One region of the Pseudomonas sp. FW306-02-D09B genome, then DNA from elsewhere that is predicted to be linked to it. Evidence: riboswitches for the same ligand, from Rfam matches in the RefSeq annotation. Region 1 holds a riboswitch; the other holds the start of a gene.
The links. Region 1 has a riboswitch for manganese ahead of AC3WK5_RS27750 (TMEM165/GDT1 family protein). Riboswitches for the same ligand answer to the same signal wherever they lie in the genome.
Positions count from the first base shown of each region.

Region 2: another riboswitch for manganese. It lies ahead of AC3WK5_RS02660 (sodium:calcium antiporter); the one in region 1 lies ahead of AC3WK5_RS27750 (TMEM165/GDT1 family protein).

Region 1 covers NZ_JBYSXY010000028.1:6,068-9,552, reverse strand. Annotated here, with positions in the region: gene AC3WK5_RS27760 (2-hydroxyacid dehydrogenase) at 1-805, shown strand, start outside; gene AC3WK5_RS27755 (methyltransferase) at 839-1,837, shown strand; yybP-ykoY riboswitch at 1,877-2,000, shown strand; gene AC3WK5_RS27750 (TMEM165/GDT1 family protein) at 2,089-2,673, shown strand; gene AC3WK5_RS27745 (M48 family metallopeptidase) at 2,899-3,485, opposite strand, start outside.
Region 2 covers NZ_JBYSXY010000001.1:556,374-559,858, forward strand. Annotated here, with positions in the region: gene AC3WK5_RS02655 (LysR family transcriptional regulator) at 1-564, shown strand, start outside; gene AC3WK5_RS02660 (sodium:calcium antiporter) at 568-1,575, opposite strand; yybP-ykoY riboswitch at 1,594-1,754, opposite strand; M-box (ykoK) riboswitch at 2,129-2,303, shown strand; gene AC3WK5_RS02665 (magnesium transporter) at 2,380-3,399, shown strand; tRNA gene AC3WK5_RS02670 (tRNA-Sec) at 3,460-3,485, opposite strand, start outside.

The sequences.
Region 1 (3,485 bases):
CAGCAATAAAGTCCCGCTGAACGCCGAAACCCTCAAGGCCTGCCCCGAACTGCAGCTGATCCTGATCGCCGCCACCGGCACCAACAATGTCGACCTGGCCGCCGCCCGCGCCCAAGGGATTACCGTGAGCAACTGCCAGGGTTATGGCACGCCGTCGGTGGCGCAGCACACGATCATGTTGCTGCTGAACCTCGCCACCCGCCTGAGCGATTACCAGAAAGCCGTCGCTGAAGGTCGCTGGCAGCAGGCCAAACAATTCTGCCTGCTGGATTTCCCGATCGTCGAACTCGAAGGCAAAACCCTCGGCCTGCTCGGCCATGGTGAATTGGGTGGCGCCGTCGCGCGGCTGGCCGAAGCCTTTGGCATGCGCGTGTTGCTCGGCCAATTGCCTGGGCGTCCGGCCCGCGCCGACCGCTTGCCGCTGGATGAGCTGCTGCCGCAAATCGACGCGCTGACCCTGCACTGCCCGCTCAACGAACATACCCGTAACTTCATTGGTGCCCGCGAACTGGCGCTGCTCAAACCCGGCGCCTTTGTGGTCAATACCGCACGCGGTGGGCTGATCGACGAACAAGCCTTGGCCGATGCGTTGCGCAACGGGCATCTGGGCGGCGCGGCGACCGACGTCCTGAGTGTCGAGCCCCCTACCGCCGGCAATCCGCTGTTGGCCGCCGACATCCCGCGCTTGATCGTCACCCCGCACAACGCCTGGGGCAGCCGCGAAGCGCGACAGAGGATTGTCGGTCAACTGACCGAAAACGCCCAAGGCTTCTTCAGCGGTACAGCGCTGCGGGTCGTCAGTTGATAAACTGCCGCACTTTTTTTCAAGGAGCAGAGTATGGATCCGCGCAGTGAAGTACTGCTTCGTCAGGCCGATTTGTTTCAAGGCGAGTTGCTGCTGGCCGGTTTGCCCGCCGATGACTTGCTGGGCAAATTGCCCAACGCTCACGGCTGGTGCTGGCACGCAGGCGACCAGGCAGCGCTGGACGCCCGCTTTGCCGAGCGCAGCCACTTTGGCGTGAATGCTCCGAGCCGCGAGTTTGAAACGGCGGTGGTGTTCCTGCCCAAATCCAAGGACCTGACCGACTACATCCTCAACGCCCTCGCCTCGCGCCTGGCCGGTCGTGAACTGTACCTGGTGGGTGAAAAACGCAGCGGCATCGAAGGCGCGGCCAAACAGTTGAACCCCTTCGGCAAACCGCGCAAGCTCGACAGCGCCCGCCACTGCCAGCTCTGGCAGGTCACCGTGGCCAATGCGCCCGAGGCCAAATCGCTGGAAAGCCTGGCGCAGGAATACGAACTGCCGCTGGCTGAAGGCCCACTGAAAGTGATCAGCCTGCCGGGCGTGTTCAGTCACGGTCGACTGGATCGCGGCAGCGCGCTGCTGCTCGAACATCTGGACAAACTGCCAAGCGGTCACTTGCTGGATTTCGGTTGCGGTGCTGGCGTGTTGGGCGCGGCGGTGAAACGGCGTTATCCACACAACACCGTCACCCTACTCGACGTTGATGCGTTCGCCGCGGCCAGCAGTCGCCTGACATTGGCGGCCAACGGCCTGGAGGCCGAGGTGCTGACCGGCGATGGCATCGACGCTGCACCGATGGGTTTGAGCGCGATTCTGAGCAATCCGCCGTTTCATGTCGGGGTTCACACCGATTATCACGCCACCGAGAATCTGCTGCGAAAAGCAGCCAAACACCTGAAAAACGGCGGCGAACTTCGCCTGGTAGCCAACAGCTTCCTGAAGTATCAGCCGCTGATCGAGGAGCATCTCGGTGTGTGTGCGATCAAGGCTGAAGGGCAAGGTTTCCGGATCTACCGGGCCAAGCGCGGCTAGAAATTAGCGCTTGCCGAATGGATTTTGCCTAGGCAGAATCCGCTCCGTCCTAGGGGAGTAGTCTCCCACGAGCGCCATGCTCGTCCGGCATACGTCAACATACTTGGTCCTCAGACCATGGCGTATGCGACCCAAGCGACCGCACAGACGGATCGCAGGGTTTGACAAGACCTATGACACGCACACCTTACCCGGGGCGGGGAGGCTGTACGTGTCATAGCCGTGTCGACCCGCCCCTTAGGAAAACCCTGATGCTGGATTCTCTTCTCGTTCCCACCGCTGTCGTTGCCTTGGCCGAAATCGGTGACAAGACGCAATTGCTCGCGCTCATTCTCGCCGCACGCTTTCGCAAACCCTGGCCGATCATCGCCGGTATCGTCGCTGCAACCCTGGCCAACCACGCGGCTGCGGGTGCTGTCGGTGCCTGGTTCGGGAGTTTCTTCTCGGATGCGACGCTGCACTGGATCCTCGCCGCAAGCTTTACCGCGACCGCGCTATGGACCCTGGTGCCGGACAAGATGGATGAGGACGAAGCCAGCACTGCGCGTAAATTCGGACCGTTCCTGACCACGCTGATTGCGTTCTTCCTCGCCGAGATCGGTGACAAGACCCAGATCGCCACCGTGATGCTCGCCGCTCAGTACCCTGAGTTGTGGCTGGTGGTCATTGGCACCACGCTCGGCATGCTGATTGCCAACGTGCCGGTGGTGCTGGCGGGTAATTTTGCCGCAGACAAACTGCCCCTGACCCTGATCCGCCGCCTGGCAGCATCGGCGTTCTTCATCCTGGCCATCGTCGCGGTGTACAAGGCGATGCAGAGCAGCGGGTGGGTGTAACACTCTCGACTGACATGTCACTGCCTGGCAGATAACTGTGGCGAGGGGGCTTGCCCCCGTTGGGGTGCGAAGCAGCCCTCCCCCCTGCAACCGAGATCCGCCAGATACACCGCACTCGCTGGCTTTGCGACTGCTGCGCACTCGAGCGCCAGCCCGGTCGAACGGGGGCAAGCCCCCTCGCCACAAGAGCTGCACGACTTCAGCTCTTGTGGCTCACTTCAGGATTCAGGATTTTTTGGCCTTCAGATAAAGCGGCATGACTTTCGGAATCGCTGCCTGGAGCGACGCAACCCGGCTGCTGGATGCCGGGTGAGTGCTCATGAATTCTGGCGGCGAACCTTCGGAAGCCTTGCTCATCTTGTCCCACAGGGTGATCGCCGCGTTCGGGTTGTAGCCGGCGCGGGCGGCCAGTTCCAGGCCGATCAGGTCAGCTTCGTTTTCATTGGCGCGGCTGTTGGGCAAGGTCATGCCGTAGTTGGCCACGGTGTCGGCCAGGGCCAGCGTGTCCTGCCCCAGCCCGAGCAAGGCACCGGCGCCCTGCTTGGCCATTTCGATGCCATAGGCCTTGGACATCGCTTCACGACCATGCTCACGCAAGGCGTGGGCGATTTCATGGCCCATGACTGCGGCGATTTCATCGTCAGTGAGTTTCAGGCTGTCGATCAACCCGGTATAGAAAATGATCTTGCCGCCAGGACCGCAGTTGGCGTTGAGCTCGTCACTCTTGATCAGATTGACTTCCCACGTCCACTGCGCCGAATCAGGACGGAAGACCGGTGCCTGCGCGATCAGCCGATTGGCAATCGCCTGGA
Region 2 (3,485 bases), on a different contig from region 1:
GTGAAGTTCGCGTTGGTGCTGTCGGATTCGCTGTCGCATTTGCTGCAAGACGATATCGATCTCGCCATCCGATTCGGTGTGCCGCCGGACAGTTCCTTCGTTGCCCGGCCCCTGGCACCCAACCGGCGCGTGTTGTGCGCGTCGCCCCGGTATCTGGCAAAGCACGGCGCCCCCGAGCACCCACGGGATCTGGAGCGTTTCGACTGTATTGTCCTCAACTCTGTTGCTGGGCCGGCGAACGACTGGCGCTTCACCCGCAATGGCAAAGTTGAAAACTATACGGTCCCGCTCGCAAACGCTCGCGAGACGAATGACGGCGCGGTCGCCCGAGAGTGGGCAGTTCACGGTTACGGCATTGCAATGAAATCGCTGTGGGATATTGGCCCGGACCTGCGAGCAGGACGCTTGAATATCCTGTTGCCGGAGTGGCGAACTGCGGAGGCGCCGGTACATGCCCTGTATCAACGCAACCGGTACATGGCGCCCCGCGTACGTGCCCTTCTGGATTTTCTGGTCGAGCGCTTTGCAGAAGAATCCAGCCACCTGGACGACTACTTGAGCTGACAGCTAAGCCAGATCAAGAACCTTCAAAAGGACTGCAAAGAGGATGTACAGCAACACCATCGATGCCAATAGCCAGCGCGAGATGATGCCCTTTCGGAAAGCGAAGAACATGACGCCGACACCTATCAAGGTGATGATCGCCGCCAGAACCAGCGACGTGTCCAGCGCCCAAGGCGTAAAGAACAGCCCGAATGCAGTGGGCACTGTGGCCTGAATCATCATGGCGCCACTGATGTTGGCCAAGGCTAGTCGGTGTTTACCCTGGCGGACCCAAATGATCGCATTCAGCGTTTCAGGTAGTTCGGTAGCAATCGGGCTGAGCAACAGGGCCAGCAGTTGAGGGTGGATACCCAGCATGGGGCCCAGGGCATCGAGTTGTCCGACAAAGAAGTGAGAGGCCGCAAAGATAACCGCCAATGCAATAAGCGTTTGAATCACCGCCGCCGAGGTCGACGGAGTCGCTTTGCCTGGCGCAAGTTTCAGGGGCTCGAGTTCATACTCTTCTTCATCCTGCTCACCGCGCATTTCCTTCCAGAAATACGCCGCATAGGCCGCCAGGAAAAGAATACCCAACCAAGGTTTGTAGGCAAACACGACAAGACCGAGCGCAATCTTTGCCACAAAGATTACGAGGAACCATCCTTGATCGCGGCTGAGTCGTTTGAAGTCCTGACGGATGGCCTCGGTATTCGCCAGGCGCTGACGACACACCAGCAGCGTCACGCCGACTACCGCATAGGCGATCGTCGCCAAAACCAGAGGGCCGCCAAGTGCAGCACCGACGCCGAGGGATTTCTGCTCTGGCGTGTCACCAAACACAACGGCAATAAACGTGATGACGCTTTCCGGTAATGCCGTACCAAAGGCCGCCAGAATGGACCCCGTGGCTTGTTGCCCGACCGCAAGTTTGCGACCGACCCACTCGATGCCATTAACGAAGTATTCACAAGCCAGATAGATGACAACCGCGGAGCCCAACAGCAACGCAAACGTCATGGGCATAGAATGCATGAGGAAACCTGAGGGGCCGGACACAAGAGCCAATGGTTCAGACACCCGCGTCCGACCCACAGACAGGTATCTTCACCAATGGTCTTGCCAAGTCATATGACCGGTCACGCCATGGCTTGCGAGCCAAGTATGTTGACGTGACCCCTTCCGGAAACGAAGGCGGCTACTCCCCAAGGGAGCGGCGATCCTAAAGACCAGGTACTAATGCGTCAACGGCTTAGTTGCGAGTTTTCAAACTCTGAACCTCATTATTTTGCTGCAAACTCATATATAGCTAGAGCGTGCGGCACTTTAAACGTTTGGTGCAAGTATTTGTAACATGCTATGTCTTGAAAGACCTTCAGCATCACTTTCTGAATGAACGCTGAACACTATCGATCGAGTGGGTTACAGCAAAAGCAATCCCTCTTATTCTTGTTCCGGAAGTAATCCTTCAGGGAGTTATCAAGTACCCTTTAATGGCAATTGTTATTCAGGAGGTCATTAAACAGCAGCAAACTCACACCGGCGCTGCCCGACTCCAGATCGGCACCGCCCTGGTTTATTTAATGTTGCAGTATCTCGTTCGGCGAGGCTCCTGTACAAACACAGGTCACTGATCTGACGACGTCGAGAGACGCCCAAGGTTAAGACAGGCTCTATCGGATTAAGGTTTAGCCCAAGTGACTTCCGGCCAGCATGGCCCGGATACGTTGTACAGTGCCAAAACCTAGACGTGGAGATCGCTTTCTGCACTCTCTTCTCTGGTTTACGCCCCTGTGTGAGATCTGTTTGTGGTCAAAACAGCTATGGGGACTACCTCAAATGTCAATGGCAAGCGCTACCCCTTCCACCTTCAAGGACATCCGCCTGAAAGACACAGTAGTGTCTTACATGAGCCCTCTGCTCATTACCGTGACCGGCAACATGACGGTCATCCAGGCCAGGGAACATCTGCTCAAGCAACTGCCGGACGATGATATTCCGGCCCACATCTTTGTCACCGACCCGCGCAGCGCTTTGCATGGCCAGCTGTCGGTGAAAACACTGCTCACCGAGAAAAACACTGACCTTTGCGTTCGCGATCTGATGCTGCCCATCCGCTATTCGGTTTCGCCGAATCAGCTCCGGCACGATGTCGCGCCCGAGCTGATCGAGAAAGGCGTGGACATCGTTCCCGTGGTCAGCGAAGGCCGGCTACTGGGCGTGCTGTATGAAAAAGAAATCGCGACGCTGATTCAGGACGAAGGCACCGACGACGCTCAACGCCAGGGTGCCAGCCTGCCGCTGGAAACGCCCTACCTCAGCACGAGCCCGTGGAGTTTGTGGAAAAAGCGCTTGCCGTGGCTACTGCTGCTGTTTCTCGCCGAGGCCTACACCAGCACCATCTTGCAAGTATTCGAAGAGCAGCTTGAAGCCGCCATCGCCCTGGCCTTCTTCATTCCCCTGCTGATCGGCACTGGCGGCAACAGCGGCACCCAGATCACCTCCACGCTGGTACGGGCCATGGCCCTGGGCGAAGTCAGCCTGCGCAATGTCGGCACGGTGCTGCGCAAGGAAGTGACCACTTCCTTCATGATCGCGCTGGCCATCGGTGTCGTGGCCTGGATTCGGGCGTGGATGCTGGGAGTGGGATCGGAAATCGCCATGGTGGTCTGCCTGACGCTGGTCGCTATCACTATCTGGAGCGCCGTCGTCTCATCGATCATCCCGATGCTGTTAAGAAAACTGCGCATTGATCCAGCCGTGGTTTCTGCTCCCTTCATCGCGACCTTTATCGACGGTACCGGCCTGGTCATTTATTTCAACATCGCCAAACTGGTGATGACCGACCTGCCGGCTTAAGCCACTCACCAGACAGCCCCGAATCGCCAGATGCCGGGGCCGTCTTGTTTTTGAAAAAAATGGCGGAAGGCAGCAGGAGTCGAACC